2 regions of the Nocardiopsis sp. NPDC006832 genome follow, and region 1 is predicted to be linked to the other one. Evidence: riboswitches for the same ligand, from Rfam matches in the RefSeq annotation. Region 1 holds a riboswitch; the other holds the start of a gene.
The links. A riboswitch is a leader RNA that binds a small molecule or an ion and turns the genes downstream of it on or off. The one in region 1 is predicted to bind glycine.
Positions count from the first base shown of each region.

Region 2: it holds a riboswitch for glycine, as region 1 does, so the genes downstream of both, gcvT (glycine cleavage system aminomethyltransferase GcvT) here and gcvP (aminomethyl-transferring glycine dehydrogenase) in region 1, are expected to answer to the same signal.

Region 1 covers NZ_JBEYLC010000037.1:22,822-30,718, forward strand. The annotation lists gene ABZ717_RS18020 (mannose-1-phosphate guanyltransferase) at 1-2,051, shown strand, start outside; gene ABZ717_RS18025 (FHA domain-containing protein) at 2,659-3,204, shown strand; gene ABZ717_RS18030 (bifunctional nuclease family protein) at 3,375-3,848, shown strand; gene ABZ717_RS18035 (MerR family transcriptional regulator) at 4,317-4,805, shown strand; glycine riboswitch at 4,933-5,025, shown strand; gene gcvP (aminomethyl-transferring glycine dehydrogenase) at 5,148-7,897, shown strand, end outside.
Region 2 covers NZ_JBEYLC010000003.1:184,303-192,199, forward strand. The annotation lists gene ABZ717_RS02715 (3-deoxy-7-phosphoheptulonate synthase) at 29-1,090, shown strand; gene ABZ717_RS02720 (penicillin-binding transpeptidase domain-containing protein) at 1,170-2,072, opposite strand; glycine riboswitch at 2,222-2,322, shown strand; gene gcvT (glycine cleavage system aminomethyltransferase GcvT) at 2,470-3,582, shown strand; gene gcvH (glycine cleavage system protein GcvH) at 3,748-4,128, shown strand; gene glyA (serine hydroxymethyltransferase) at 4,131-5,399, shown strand; gene ABZ717_RS02740 (L-serine ammonia-lyase) at 5,486-6,898, shown strand; gene amaP (alkaline shock response membrane anchor protein AmaP) at 7,087-7,677, opposite strand; gene ABZ717_RS02750 (DUF6286 domain-containing protein) at 7,680-7,897, opposite strand, start outside.

The sequences.
Region 1 (7,897 bases):
TCCAGCGTTTCCTGGAAAAACCTACCTGGGGACAGGTCTTCTCCGACACCGTCAACACCGGCATCTACATCATGGAACCGGAGGTGTTGGAGAGAGTCGCCACCGGAGAGGTGGTCGACTGGTCCGGTGACGTGTTCCCCGAACTCCTGGCCGAGGGCGAACCCATCTACGGGTACGTCGCCGACGGCTACTGGGAGGACGTGGGCACCCACGAGAGCTACCTGAGCGCCCAGGCCGACGTGCTCTCGGGCAAGGTGGACGTCGACATCGACGGCTTCGAGGTCTCCCCGGGCGTGTGGGTGGGCGAGGGCTCCGAGGTCAGCTCCGAGGCCGTACTCAAGGGACCGCTCTACATCGGCGACTACGCCAAGGTCGAGGCCGGCGCGGAACTGCGCGAGTACACCGTGGTCGGCAGCAACGCCGTGGTCCGCGCGGAGGCCTTCGCCCACCGCACCGTGCTCCACGACAACGTGTTCATCGGCCGCGGCGCCAACCTGCGCGGCACCGTGATCGGCAAGAACACCGACGTCATGGCGGCGGTGCGGATCGAGGAGGGCGCGGTCATCGGTGAGGACTGCGTCATCGAGTCCGAGGCCTACCTGCACAACGACGTCAAGGTCTACCCGTTCAAGACCATCGAGGCCGGGGCGGTGGTCAGCACCAACGTCGTCTGGGAGTCACGGGGGCAACGCTCCCTGTTCGGTCCCCGTGGTGTGTCCGGCCTGATCAACGTCGAGATCACCCCCGAACTCGCGGTCCGGTTGGCCAACGCCTACGCCACCACCCTGAAGAAGGGTGCGATGGTCACGACCTCCCGCGACGTCTCGCGCGCCGCGCGCACGCTCAAGAGGGCCATCATCAGCGCGCTCACCGCGACCGCCATCGAGGTGCGCGACCTGGAGGTGGTGCCGCTGCCGGTGGCGCGCTTCCACACCTCCCAGAGCGGCGTCAGCGGCGGCATCGTCGTGCGCACCAGTCCGGGCGACCCCGAGTCGGTCGACATCATCTTCCTGGACGGTGAGGGGGCCGACCTGTCGCCGGGCGCCCAGCGCAAACTCGACCGGGTCTTCTCCCGAGCCGAGTACCGGCGCGCGTTCCCCGGGGAGATCGGCGAGCTGACCTTCGCCGCCCGCAACATCGAGAACTACTCCCACGACCTCCTACGGTCCGTGGACACCTCCGGGGTGGCCGAGGCGGAGCTGAAGGTGGTCGTGGACTGCGCGGGCGGCACGGGTTCGCTCATCCTGCCCTCGCTGCTGGGACGGATCGGCGTGGACGTGCTCACCGTCAACAACCGCCTGGACGAGGCCTCGCCCACCGACACGGTCGCCAGGAAGATGCGCGACCTGGAACGTCTGGGCGAGTTGGTGTCGGGTTCGGGGGCGGACTTCGGTGTGCGTTTCGACCCGGTCGCCGAACGCCTGTCCATCGTGGACGAGAACGGCGAGCTGATCGACGACGACCGCGCGTTGTTGGTGGTGCTGGACCTGGTGGCCGCCGAACGCGGTGCGGGCAAGGTGGCGCTGCCGGTGACCACCACCAGGGTGGCCGAGCGCGTGGCCGGTGCCCACGGTGTCGAGGTGCGTTGGACGGCCACCGCCACCCACGAGCTCACCAAGGCGGTCCGTGCCGAGGGTGACGCCATCATCTTCGCCGGTGACGGCCGGGGCGGGTTCGTCCTCCCCGAGTTCAGCTCCACCAGTGACGGCATCGCCGCGTTCGTGCGGCTGCTGGGTCTGGTGGCGCGGACCCGTCGCCCGATCGTGGAGATCGATCGGGCGATCCCTCAGGCGCACCTGTTGCGCCGTTCGGTGCCCACCCCATGGGCGGTCAAGGGCAGCGTCATGCGCGCGGTCGTGGAGGCCGCGCAGGACCGGGAACTGGACACCACCGACGGCGTGCGCGTGATCGAGTCGGACGGAAGCTGGGCGCTGGTCCTCCCGGACACCGCCGAAGCCGTCACCCATCTTTGGGCCGAAGGTCCTGATTCGGACAAGGCTCAGGCTCTGTTGGACGAATGGGCCTCCGTCGTGGAGCGTGCGGAGGGCTGAAATGGCAGGTCGTGGGCGTGGGCGGCGGTGGCCGTCCACGCCCACGTGCTTCGGTCCGTCCGTCGGTGGGGAAAAATCGCCCGGCAGGGCGGTCGAGCGGACGAATCGAGCGGAATCCCAGGTCAATCCACGGTCGGGAGGCCGACGAAAATCCACTCCGCGTTCAACAGAACCAAACCCCTCGGACGGGCATCTGCCCCAGAACAGGCGTTGATCTCTTCCGAGGTCCGGTGTGGCGGTGCCCCGGGTGCCGCCTCCATCGAGTCCGTCGCACGCCCGTGTCACGGGGCCGCGCGGCGGGCCACGGGGGAGCGAAACCCTGTCTGGACAGGGATATGGTTTAAAGTCGAGTGTTCCCTGAAGCATCTCGTCACCATCGACACAAGGGGTTCCGGCAACGGCGGACGTCCGTCGGGGTGACAAGGGGCAGAACATAGGGGATGAGACCTAGCGACCGACCGTGTGGGACGATCCGTTGCCGCGAAAGCGGAACGTCTCACCGTGTTCCGGACGTTGAGCGGGCACAGTGTCCGTCCGGCGAGCCGGAACGCGCCACCGATCAGCCGAATCAAGCACCGCCCCGTGCGGTAGGAGGCCGAGCCGACCTATGTCGAGCGTTTACTGCACGCAGTGCGGTCACGCCGTTGCGGATGATGCCCGTTTCTGCTCCCACTGTGGAACTCCCCTCCGCAGGGCCGACCAGCAGAATCCGCCGTCCAACACGGGCGGGGAGTCCGGTGGAGGGGACGTCACCTCCACCATCTCCATCTCCGGGATACAGGCCCTGGAGGATGAGGAAGCGGGTGAGGATCTCGGCGGCGACGACCCCGCCAGTGCCGATGCGTTGCCCCCGGGCACCGCGCTACTCGTGGTCCGCCGTGGCCCCAACGCCGGAAGTCGTTTCCTGCTGGACAGCGACGTGACCACCGCCGGGCGCCACCCCAACAGCGACATCTTCTTGGACGACGTCACCGTCTCCCGACGCCACGTGGAGTTCTTCCGCAGGGGTAACGGGTTCGGGGTCCGTGACGTCGGTAGTCTCAACGGCACCTACGTCAACCGGGAACCGGTGGACGAGGCCGAGCTGGGTGGTGGGGACGAGATCCAGATCGGCAAGTTCCGGATGATCCTGCTGACCAAGCCCCGCCGATGACGGATCGGTGACCACGGTCGACGGGGGTGGGAGGGCCGAAGAGGTTTGCGGCCCTCCACCTCCGGAGAGCTTTGTAACGAAGGGTGCCGATTTCGCCCTCGGGTCCTGATCCGACGGGGGAGCAGGGACGAGCGCCCAGCCGGCATGACGACTCGTGGGACGGAGACGCTGTGAAGCACATGGAGGTCGTCGGCGTCCGGGTTGAGATGCCTTCGAACCAACCGATTGTCCTGCTCAAGGAATCCGAGGGTGACCGCTACCTGCCGATCTGGATCGGCGGGGTGGAGGCCACCGCCATCGCCTTGGCCCAACAGGGGGTCGCGCCCGCCCGACCTCTCACGCACGACCTGTTTCGGGACGTGCTCGACGCCCTGGAGACCGGCCTGGAAACGGTACGGATCACGGGGCTGAGCGATGGCATCTTCTACGCCGAACTGGTCTTCAGCAATGGTGTCGAGGTCAGTGCACGACCCTCCGACTCCATTGCCCTGGCCCTGCGGACCGGAACCCCGATCTACGCGCACGAGGACGTGATCGACGAGGCGGGGATGCCGATACCCGACGAGCAGGAGGACCAGGTCGAGGCGTTCCGGGAGTTCCTGGACAACATCTCGCCCGAGGACTTCGGTCGACGCAGTACCTGAGAGATCGCAAGGGCGGGGCCCGCGCACGGCGTGGGCCCCTCTTCCTTGCCCGAGCGGGCCCATCGGCCCATGAGGCCGAGGACACGGCTGTGACCTGCGACTTCATTATCGGGGTCAGTGGTAGATTGGGATGAGGGAATGGACGCGGCGACCACAACCGAAAAGGCCCGGTCTCCTCGGGGCATCGGACGTACGGGTGGGTCGGAGCCGTCACCGCGCGTACTTGGCGACGCGCCGGGCGGCTTCGTTGACGCTGCCTTGGCGTCGCCCTACCGTCAGTGCTGTGGAACCTGCGGCGCGCCCATTCCCTGAGTGGACCTTCCCCTGTCGATGCCGCCGTGGGACGAGAAGCCGGAGGTCGGCGTGGCGGTAGCGAGCGGCAAGCGGGATCCCCATGACAGGCGGTCTGCGCTGCGGCTAGCGGGGCAGCAGGGCCTACTGTGCGAAGAGGACGTGATGGCGCTGCCTATGGACGTCGGGTATCGGGGCCCAGCGGCGTGTACGGCCGCCGGGATCACCTATCGACAGCTCGACTACTGGGCCAGAACCGGCCTGGTGGAGCCGAGCGTGCGCACAGGAGCCGAAAACGCCCCGCTGTACAGTCTTCCGGACATCCTGATGCTGAAGGTGGCCAAGCGTCTCCTGGACACCGGGATCTCCCTGCAGCAGATCCGCACGGCCGTCGACCACCTGCGCGGCCGTCCCGCCGGGGAGTTGGCCCGCATCACCCTGATGAGCGACGGTGTGAGCGTCTACGAGTGCACCTCCCCCGACGAGGTCGTCGACCTCATGCAGCGGGGCCAGGGCATGTTCGGGTTGGCGTTGGCGAACGTGGCCCGTGAGCTGGAGGAGGCGCTGGGGGTCGTCCCGGCCGAGGCCCGTTCCGACCTTCCCACCCCGGACCCCCGACCCGTCGACGAACTGGCCCGTCGGCGACGTGAACGCCGTACCGGTTGAGAGCGGTACGAAGGTGTGCCCTGGCTCCTCGTTCCGGAGTCCGATCGAGTACCTTCGTAACCACAACAGGGGTGAAAACCGACATTTCTCCCTGCTTGGATACATGTACAGAGCGTCAGCAGGCTTTTGATATCGCGCGGGAGAGACCCCGACGCTACGGGGCGCCGACGGGGCAATACTCCCCAGTAACCTCTCAGGCACCATGGACCGCGCGAAGGAGGCCGCTCTGGAGCCGGCATCGTCGTGCCCGGTGACAGAGGGGGAGACCGTGAGGAACACCGCCGATCGAATCGGCCCTGTCACCAGGAGGTCTCCGTGACTGACCCGTCGAACGCCTCGACCATGGGCGCACCCGCCCGGGTCTTCGCCGACCGGCACATCGGCCCCACGCCCACCGAGACGGCGGAGATGCTCAAGACCGTGGGCTACGGCTCCACGACCGAGCTCATGAGCGCCGCCGTGCCCGAGTCCATCCTCACCGGCCCCGGGCAGAGCGCCCCGCTGGCCCTGCCCGAGGCCGCGGGAGAGGCCGAGGCCCTGGCCGAGCTGCGGGAGTTGGCCGGTCGCAACCGCCCCCACACCACACTCATCGGCCTGGGCTACTACGACACGCTCACCCCGCCGGTCATCCTGCGCAACATCATGGAGAACCCGGCCTGGTACACCGCGTACACGCCCTACCAACCGGAGATCTCCCAAGGCCGGTTGGAGGCCCTCCTCAACTTCCAGACCGCGGTCTCGGACCTGACCGGTCTGCCCATCACCGGCGCCTCGCTGTTGGACGAGGCGACCGCCGCGGCCGAGGCCATGACCCTGGCCCGACGCGCCTCCAAGGTCAAGAGCGACGTCTTCGTCGTGGACGCCGACGTCTTCCCGCAGACCCTGCAGGTGTTGCGCACCCGCGCCGAGCCCCTGGACATCGAGGTCGTCGTCGCCGACCTGACCAAGGGCCTGCCCGAGGGCGAGGCCTTCGGAGTCCTGGTCCAGTACCCGGCCTCCAGCGGTGTGGTCCGCGACCCGAGCGCGGTCATCGAGCAGGCGCACGAGCGCGGCGCGCTGGCCGTGGTCGCCGCCGACATCCTCGCCCTGACCCTGCTGCGCAGCCCCGGTGAACTGGGCGCGGACATCGCGGTGGGTTCCACCCAGCGCTTCGGTGTGCCGCTCGGCTTCGGCGGCCCGCACGCCGGTTACATGTCCGTGGGCGAGAAGCTGCGCCGGCAGCTGCCCGGTCGTCTGGTCGGGGTGTCCGTCGACAACGTCGGCAGACCCGCCTACCGTCTGGCCCTGCAGACCCGTGAACAGCACATTCGTCGGGAGAAGGCCACCAGCAACATCTGCACCGCCCAGGTACTGCTGGCGATCATGGCCGGCATGTACGCCGTCTACCATGGCCCCGACGGGCTGCGGGCCATCGCCCGTCAGGTGCACACCCGCACCGCGTCCCTGGCCGACGCGCTCACCAAGCGCGGCTTCGAGGTCGTCCACGGCGCGTACTTCGACACCCTGCGCGTGCGCGTGCCCAGCGCCGACCGCGTCGTGGAGCGGGCACTGGAGTCCGGCGTCAACCTGCTCGCCACCGACCAGCACACGGTCGGTCTGAGCGTGGACGAGACCACCGGCGTGGACACCCTGGGCAAGGTCCTGGCCGCCTTCGGCGAGGCCGACCGTGGTGCCGAGCGCGGCCCGGTGACGGTGGACGAGTCCGCCGACCGCCTGCCCGCGGACCTGACGCGCGGCGTCGACTACCTCACCCACGAGGTCTTCAACACCCACCGCAGTGAGACCTCGTTGCTGCGTTACATGCGCCGTCTGGCCGACCGGGACCTGGCGCTGGACCGCACGATGATCCCGCTGGGCTCGTGCACCATGAAGCTCAACGCCACCGCCGAGATGGAGCCCATCACCTGGCCCGAGTTCGCCGGGCTGCACCCGTTCGCCCCGATGGACCAGGCGGCCGGCAGCGTGGCGCTCATCCGCGACCTGGAGGCCTGGCTGGTCGAGGTCACCGGCTACGACGCGGTGTCCCTACAGCCCAACGCCGGTTCCCAAGGTGAGCTCGCCGGCCTGCTCGCCATCCGCGGCTACCACCGCTCGCGCGGGCAGGCCCACCGGGACGTGTGCCTGATCCCCAGTTCGGCGCACGGCACCAACGCCGCCAGCGCCGTCATGGCGGGCATGCGTGTGTCCGTGGTGGCCTGTGACGACGACGGCAACGTCGACCTGGACGACCTGCGCGCCAAGACCGACAAGCACCGCGAGGAGCTGGCGGCCATCATGGTCACCTACCCCTCCACCGCGGGTGTGTACGAGGACACCATCACCGAGGTGTGCCGCCTGGTGCACGAGGCCGGAGGCCAGGTCTACGTCGACGGGGCCAACCTGAACGCCCTGGTGGGTTGGGCCAAGCCGGGCGAGTTCGGCGCCGACGTCAGCCACCTGAACCTGCACAAGACCTTCTGCATCCCGCACGGCGGCGGCGGCCCGGGCGTGGGTCCGGTCGCGGTTCGTTCGCACCTGGCGGGCTTCCTGCCCAACCACCCGGGCCAGCCGGAGGCCGGCCCGCACACCGGGGTCGGTCCCGTCTCGGCGGCGCCGTTCGGTTCGGCGGGCATCCTGCCGATCTCCTGGGCGTACGTGCGCATGATGGGGGAGAAGGGGCTGCGTTCGGCCACCGAGACCGCGGTGCTCTCGGCCAACTACATCGCCAAGCGCCTGGAGCCCTACTACCCGGTCCTGTACACCGGTGCGGGCGGACTGGTGGCGCATGAGTGCATCATCGACATCCGTCCGTTGCAGAAGACCAGTGGCATCAGCAACGAGGACGTCGCCAAGCGGCTGATGGACTACGGCTTCCACGCGCCGACCATGTCCTTCCCGGTCAACGGCACGCTCATGGTGGAGCCGACCGAGAGCGAGAATCTCGCCGAGTTGGAGCGGTTCATCCAGGCGATGATCGCCATCCGCGGTGAGATCGATAAGGTGGCCAAGGGGGAGTGGGGCGCCGAGGACAACCCGCTGTGGGGCGCTCCGCACACCGCGGAGGCGCTGACCGCCGACGAGTGGGGCCGCGGCTACACGCGCTCCGAAGCCGC
Region 2 (7,897 bases), on a different contig from region 1:
AAAACGACCGGACGGGAACAGGGAAACGATGACGAGCACCAATGACACACGGGTGGCGAGTTACAAGCCGCTCATCGCGCCCCGGGACCTGCTCGCGGAACTTCCGCTCGGCGACGAGAGCACCGCCTTGGTCGAGAGCTCGCGCGCCGAGGTCAAGCGCGTCCTGGACGGGGAGGACGACCGTCTGCTGGTCGTCGTCGGCCCGTGTTCGGTGCACGACACCGAGTCCGCCATGGACTACGCGAACCGCCTGGCCGAGCTGGTGCCGTCGATCAGCGCGGACCTGTGCGTGGTCATGCGCGTGTACTTCGAGAAGCCCCGCACGACCGTGGGTTGGAAGGGTCTGATCAACGACCCGGGGCTGGACGACACCTACGACGTGCACCGTGGTCTGCGCACCGCCCGCAAGCTCCTGTTGGACATCAACGCGCTGGGGCTGCCCGCCGGGACCGAGTTCCTCGACCCGATCACCCCGCAGTACATCGCCGACGTGGTGTCCTGGGGCGCCATCGGCGCCCGCACCACCGAGAGCCAGGTGCACCGTCAGTTGAGCAGCGGTCTGAGCACCCCCGTCGGGTTCAAGAACGGCACCGACGGTGACGTGCAGGTCGCAGTGGACGCCGTGGGCGCGGCCTCCGCTTCGCACACCTTCTTCGGTGTGGACCCCAGCGGTGCCGGTTCGGTCGTGGAGACCCAGGGCAACCCGGACTGCCACGTCATCCTGCGCGGCGGACGTAGCGGCCCCAACCACGACCCGGCCTCGGTGGGCGCCGCCCTAGAGGTCATCGGCGGGGCCGGTCTGCCTCCGCGGCTGATGATCGACGCCAGCCACGCCAACAGCGGCAAGGACCACGTCCGCCAGGTGGGTGTGGCCCAGGAGATCGCCGACCAGGTCGCCGAGGGCCAGAAGGGGATCATCGGCGTGATGCTGGAGAGCTTCATCGAGGAGGGCGCCCAGAAGCTCGGGGACCCGGCCGCGCTGACCTACGGCCAGTCCATCACCGACAAGTGCATGGGCTGGGAGACCACCGAGGGTGTGCTGACCAACCTCGCCGAGGCCGTGCGCCGGCGCCGCAAGAACGCCGCCTGACCCTCGTCCCCCACGACGTGGAAGGGGGCTCGACACGGAACATCCGTGCCGAGCCCCCTTTCCGCGTCCACGGGACCGTTCAGGCACCCGCGGCGCTCGGCGGGAGCACGTCGAGTTCCACCAGGAAGTCGCGTCCCAGCGACTCGCGCAGCCCGGGGTCGGTGTCCTCGTCCAGACGCAACGCGAACGTGTGCAGGTCATCCCCGTTCTCCACCCAACCGACCCACCAGCCCGGCACCGAATCGGCCTCCGCGCCGAGACCGGTCCGCCCGTACAGGGCGTAGTCGCCGCCGCGTTCGATCTCCAGCATCTCCCGCAGTGCCTCCTGGTGCTCCACCTCCACCGGCAGGTCGGCGCGGGCCAGCGCCGCCAGGAACGTGGTCTGCTCCACCGCGGTGATCTCCAGCGGACCGTCCACCCAGAACCGGCCCGGTTCGCCGTCCTCGCCCACCTTGCGGTTGCCGTAGTCGAAACGGTCCACCCAGGTGGACATCCGGTCGTGACCGATGCGTTCGGCGACCTCCTGGTGCAACGACACGTCGGGGGTGGGCAGGGATTCGCGCAGACTCAGCTCGTCCTCGCCCCCGTCGGAGACCACCTCGTCGAGGTCGGACACCACACCCGTCTCCAGGGCGATGAGCGTGTTCGGGAGCTTGAACGTGGACGCCGGAACCACCCGTTCGCGGGCCTGCTCGGCGCCCACCACGGTCACGGAACCCTCCCGCACGTCGTGGAGCACGAAGGTGCCCTCCACCCCCGCCTCGTCCAGCAGCGAAGCGAGCTCGGGGCGCTCCACCGCCTCCAGGTCACCGAACGCGATCGGGGTGCCGCTCTGGTCCGGCCGAGCAGGCCGGTCCGCCTCGGGTTCGGCCCCACCACCCGAGCACGCGACGCCCGCCACGAGGGTGAGAACGGAACCGGTGGCGGCCAGGGCGAAGCGGACCGTCCTGGGAGAACGGATGGGAACGGTGTCGGTACGCACTCGGCTCCTCCAGCGGTGTTCGAGGGAACGTCCGATCCCAAGCTAGGTCATGATCCCGTTCCGGTCCCCCACCTTCCGAAGAGTCGATCCACAACCCGTCGGCCACTCTTGGGAGCCCTGTGTCGCCGCTGCTAGGCTGAACCCGTTGCTGACCCCGTACGGGAGAGCGCCCACGTAACCAACGCGGGCCGCCGAAGGAGCAATCCCTCCCCACAGACAACCTCTCAGGCACACGGACCGTACGGGCGAGACCACTCTGGAAAGCAGGGACGACGTTCCCTCGCCGAAGGTGCAAGCCACACCACATGCGTGGCGAAGCTCTCAGGCACCCATGACAGAGGGGGAGGATGGCAACGCCTCAACGCAACAATCGACGCCCATCCTCTCGGGAGTGCCCATGTCAGAGTCCACCTCCACGCCCCGTCTGACGGCGTTGCACAAGACCCACGAAGAGGCCGGGGCCACCCTCGTCGACTTCGCCGGCTGGCTCATGCCGCTGCGCTACGGCAGCGAGACCGCCGAACACACCGCGGTCCGCGAGGCCGCCGGGCTCTTCGACCTCTCCCACATGGGTGAGATCCGTCTGAGCGGCCCGCAGGCCGACCAGGCCCTCGACAACGCCCTGGCCGGCCACCTGTCCAAGCTCAAGGTCGGCCGCGCCCGCTACACCATGCTCACCGCCGAGGACGGCGGCGTCCTCGACGACCTCATCGTGTATCGCCTGGCCGAGGAGGAGTTCCTCGTCGTGGCCAACGCGATCAACGTCCCGGTGGTCGCCTCCGCCCTGGCCGAGCGCGCCGTCGGATTCGACGTCGAGGTCGTCGACGAGTCCGCGGACTACTCCCTCATCGCCCTGCAGGGCCCCAAGGCCGTCGAGATCCTCGCCCCGCTCACCGACGCGAACCTGGACGAGATCCGCTACTTCGCCGGCTACTCGCACAGCGTCGCCGGGGTCCCCGTACTGCTGGCCCGCACCGGCTACACCGGCGAGGACGGCTTCGAGATCTTCATCAGGCCCTCCGACAAGGCACCCGAGATCTGGGCCGCCCTCATGGCCGCCGGCGCCGAGCACGGGCTGGTCCCCGCCGGGCTGTCGGCCCGCGACACCCTGCGCCTGGAGGCCGGGATGCCGCTCTACGGCCAGGAACTCACCGCCGCGCTCACCCCCTTCGACGCCGGACTGGGCCGCGTGGTCAAGTTCGAGAAGGGCGACTTCGTAGGCCGCGCCGCCCTTGAGGAGGCATCGCGCACCGCGCGCGCCCGGCGCCTGGTCGGGTTCGTCGCCCGCGGCCGCCGCCCGCTGCGCAAGGGCCAGGACGTCCTGCGCGACGGCGCCGTCGTCGGAACCATCACCAGTGGCGCCCCCTCCCCCACCCTGGGCCGCCCCATCGCCATGGCCTACGTGGACGGCGACCTCGACACCACGACCGGCACGTTCACCGTCGACGTGCGCGGCCGCGGTGAGGAGGTCGACGTGGTCGAACTTCCGTTCTACCAGCGGAAGTCGTAGGAGCGGGGTCCCCTTCGGACCCCCGCAGGACCTGCGCGCGCCACCACCCGGATCCCCACGAGGGACCGGAACGGTCGGGGCGTGACCAGGCGTAGGTCGGGTCGGGCCGGCGCGTCCGACGGGCGCACGGCACACAAAGGACGAGCATCTCCAAGGAGAGTTGAAGTGAGCGTTCCCACGGAGCTGGGTTACACCGCCAAACACGAGTGGGTCGTGATCAAGGACGGGGTGGCCACCGTCGGCATCACCGCGTTCGCGGCCGAGTCGCTGGGCGACATCGTCTTCGTCGAGGCCCCCACCGTCGGGGAAGAGGTCAACACGGACGACCCGGCCGGCGAGGTCGAGTCCACCAAGTCCGTCAGTGAGATCTTCTCGCCGGTCGACGGTGAGGTCACCGAGATCAACGAGGCCCTCGAAGAGGCGCCCGAGACGATCAACTCCGACCCCTACGAGAGCGGTTGGCTGTTCAAGGTCCGGGTGTCCGAGGAACCCACGGACCTGCTCTCCGCCGCGGAGTACACCAAGCTGATCGAAGGCGAGAACTGAAGATGACCAGCGACAACCTGCTCAACCAGACCCTGAGCGAGCTGGACCCCGAGGTCGCCGCGGCGGTCGACGCCGAGCTGGGCCGACAGCGCGACACCCTTGAGATGATCGCCTCGGAGAACTTCGCCCCCCAGGCGGTTCTGGAGGCCCAGGGCACGGTCCTGACCAACAAGTACGCCGAGGGCTACCCGGGCCGCCGGTACTACGGCGGCTGTGAGCACGTCGACGTGATCGAGCAGCTCGCGATCGACCGCGCCAAGGAGCTCTTCGGCGCCGAGCACGTCAACGTGCAGCCGCACTCGGGCGCCCAGGCCAACACCGCGGTGTACTTCGCCCTGCTCAAGCCGGGCGACACCATCCTCGGTCTGGACCTGGCCCACGGTGGTCACCTCACCCACGGCATGCGGATCAACTACTCCGGCAAGATCCTCAACGCCGTGGCCTACCACGTGCGCGACGAGGACGGCACCGTCGACTACGACGAGGTCGCCGCCCTCGCCAAGGAACACCGTCCGAAGATGATCGTCGCGGGCTGGTCCGCCTACCCGCGTCAGCTGGACTTCGAGCGGTTCCGTAAGATCGCCGACGAGGTCGACGCCCTGCTCATGGTCGACATGGCGCACTTCGCCGGTCTGGTCGCGGCCGGACTGCACCCCAACCCGGTGCCGTTCGCCGACGTGGTCACCACCACCACGCACAAGACCCTGGGTGGTCCGCGCGGCGGCATGATCATGACCAAGGCCGAGCTGGCCAAGAAGATCAACTCCGCGGTGTTCCCCGGCATGCAGGGCGGTCCGCTGGAGCACGTGATCGCGGCCAAGGCGGTCTCGTTCAAGGTCGCCGCGAGCGAGGAGTTCGCCGAGCGTCAGCGTCGCACCGTCGCCGGTGCCCGCATCCTCGCCGAGCGCCTGACCCGGCCGGACGCGACCGAGGCGGGCGTCAAGGTCCTCACCGGTGGCACCGACGTCCACCTCGTCCTGGTGGACCTGGTGGACTCGCCGATCAACGGCCAGGATGCCGAGGATCTGCTGCACGAGGTCGGCATCACGGTCAACCGCAACGCGGTGCCCAACGACCCGCGCCCACCGATGGTCACCTCGGGCCTTCGGGTCGGCACCCCGGCCCTGGCCACCCGAGGCTTCGACGAGGACGACTTCCGCGAGGTCGCCGACGTCATCGCCGAGACCCTCAAACCGGAGCGGGACATCGCCGCCCTGCGCGCGCGGGTCGACACCCTGGCCGCCAAGCGACCGCTCTATCCGAACCTGTAGCGGCGTTCCCGCCGTGTGGGCCCGGTCGGGCCCGCACGGCGTCATCCCCCACGGCCCGAACCCTGTGCTCAACGAGGAGGACAGCCATGGCCATCAGCACCTTCGACCTGTTCAAGATCGGTATCGGACCGTCCAGTTCGCACACCGTCGGTCCGATGAAGGCCGCGACGACCTTCGTGTCGAGGTTGGCCGACGACGGTCCACTCGACCGGGTCGCGCACGTGCGAGTCGAGCTGTACGGCTCGCTGGCGCTCACCGGTAAGGGGCACGGCAGCGACACCGCCGTGATCCTGGGACTGATGGGGCACACCCCCGAGGGGGTGGACGTGGACGCGGTCCCCCTGCTCGTCGAAGAGGTCCGCTCCTCCCGGACCCTGCGTCTGGGCGGCCCCGACGGCCCGGTGGTCACGTTCGATCCGGCCGTGGACGTGGACTTCCGTCGCAAGGAGAGCCTGCCCGACCACCCGAACGGGATGCGGTTCGTGGCCCTGGACTCCGTCGGGGTGGAGCTGGCCGCCAAGGTGTACTACTCCGTGGGCGGCGGGTTCGTCGTGGACGAGCGGGCCGCGGGCGCGGACCGGATCAAGGCCGACGACACCGAACTGCCCTACCCCTTCTCCTCCGCCGAGGAACTGCTGGAGCTGTGCGAACGGACCGGCATGTCGATCAGCGCCCTCGTGTTCGCCAACGAGCAGGCGTTCGGACGCACCCCCGAGCAGATCCGCTCCGAGCTCCTGGAGATCTGGGCCGTGATGCGCCAGTGCGTGCGGCGCGGCGTGATGACCGAGGGCAGTCTGCCCGGCGGCCTGAAGGTGCCCCGTCGGGCGCACCGCCTCTACCGTCAACTGGGCGGCAACTGCGACGAGAGCGGCCTGCTCGCGCCCACCCACGTCGATCCGGACCCCATGCGCGGCAGCGATTGGATCAGCCTGTACGCGCTCGCGGTCAACGAGGAGAACGCGGCGGGCGGGCGAGTGGTGACGGCACCGACCAACGGTGCGGCCGGCATCGTCCCCGCGGTCCTGCACTACTACCTGCACTTCAGCCCGGGCGCTGGCGACGAGGGCGTGGTGCGGTTCCTGCTGACCGCGGCGGCCATCGGCATACTGTTCAAGCAGAACGCGTCGATCTCCGGCGCCGAGGTGGGTTGCCAGGGCGAGGTGGGTTCGGCGTCCTCGATGGCGGCGGCCGGCCTGGCCGAGGTCTTGGGCGGTTCCCCCGCCCAGGTGGAGAACGCCGCGGAGATCGCCATGGAGCACAACCTGGGCCTGACCTGCGACCCGATCGGCGGCCTGGTCCAGATCCCGTGCATCGAACGCAACGCCCTGGCCTCGGTCAAGGCCATCAGCGCCACCCGTATGGCCCTGCGCGGCGACGGCAGCCACTTCGTGAGCCTGGACAAGGTCATCAAGACCATGCGCGACACCGGCCGCGACATGCACGACAAGTACAAGGAGACCAGCCGCGGCGGCCTCGCCGTCAACGTCATCGAGTGCTGACCGGCGGCATCCGTCGACCTGGGCGGGAATGGACCGGGGCCGAAGCGGGTTGTACGGAGGGCACGGCCGAGGGCCTGGCTAGAGCGTTTCCACCCGTTCGCCGGTCCACGGTCGTCACCCCGGGTCTGGTGGCTTGAGCACCGCTCGCCACCAGACTCGCCCTTTCCGGACCGGGCCTTCGCGCCCGATCAGGCCAGGACGCGACGGGGGTTCTTGGCCGGAGCCGTCATCGACATCCGGATGACCGCCGGGACTTTCTCTAGGTCGAGCGCGGACCTCAGGTTGGTGAGCGCCTCCTCGCGTACCCGACGCCACACCCGCGCCACGTCCGCGTCCTCGTCCAGGGTGAGCGCCAACCGCAGGTGCGGTTCGTCGCCGGACTCGGTCAGGCGGGCCTTGGCCCGACGCACACCCGGATACTCGGAGACCTCCTGTTCGAGGGCGCCGCGGGCCGCGCTCTCCTGCATCTCCACGTTGCCCTCGTCGCCTCGGCCCAGATACAGGCGACCCACCGTGTCGTTCATGCCCTGCACCAACAACCAGCGAAGGGCCAGGAACCCGGCGACGAAGGCCACCGCCACGGTCACGTAGGGGACCCACTGCCCGGCCAAGACCCCTCTGGCGGTGTCGCTCAGCAGGGGATCGCCCGCGAGCCCCGAGCCGAAGAGCCCTTGCCCGGCCGCGAGGGCCGCGGCGCCGGCCGCGAGCAGCAACATCCCGACGATCACCAGGCCCAGGCGGTTGCCCCGCGCCGACCTGCGGTACCTGTCGCGAGCCATCGCTAACCTTCCGCGTATCGAACGTTCGTGACGATCCGCATGCTGCGCAGCGGAGCCAACTCTCGCAGTCGTCGCTCCACGGACCGCGTCACCTCGGTGGGCAGGTCGCCCGCCTCGCGCATCCCGGTGCGCACATGGACGCGAAGCCTGTTGCCGCGCACCGTGACGTGTGCGTTGTCGACCCCGCTGACCTCCTGGGCGGCGGCGGCCACCGCGCGAC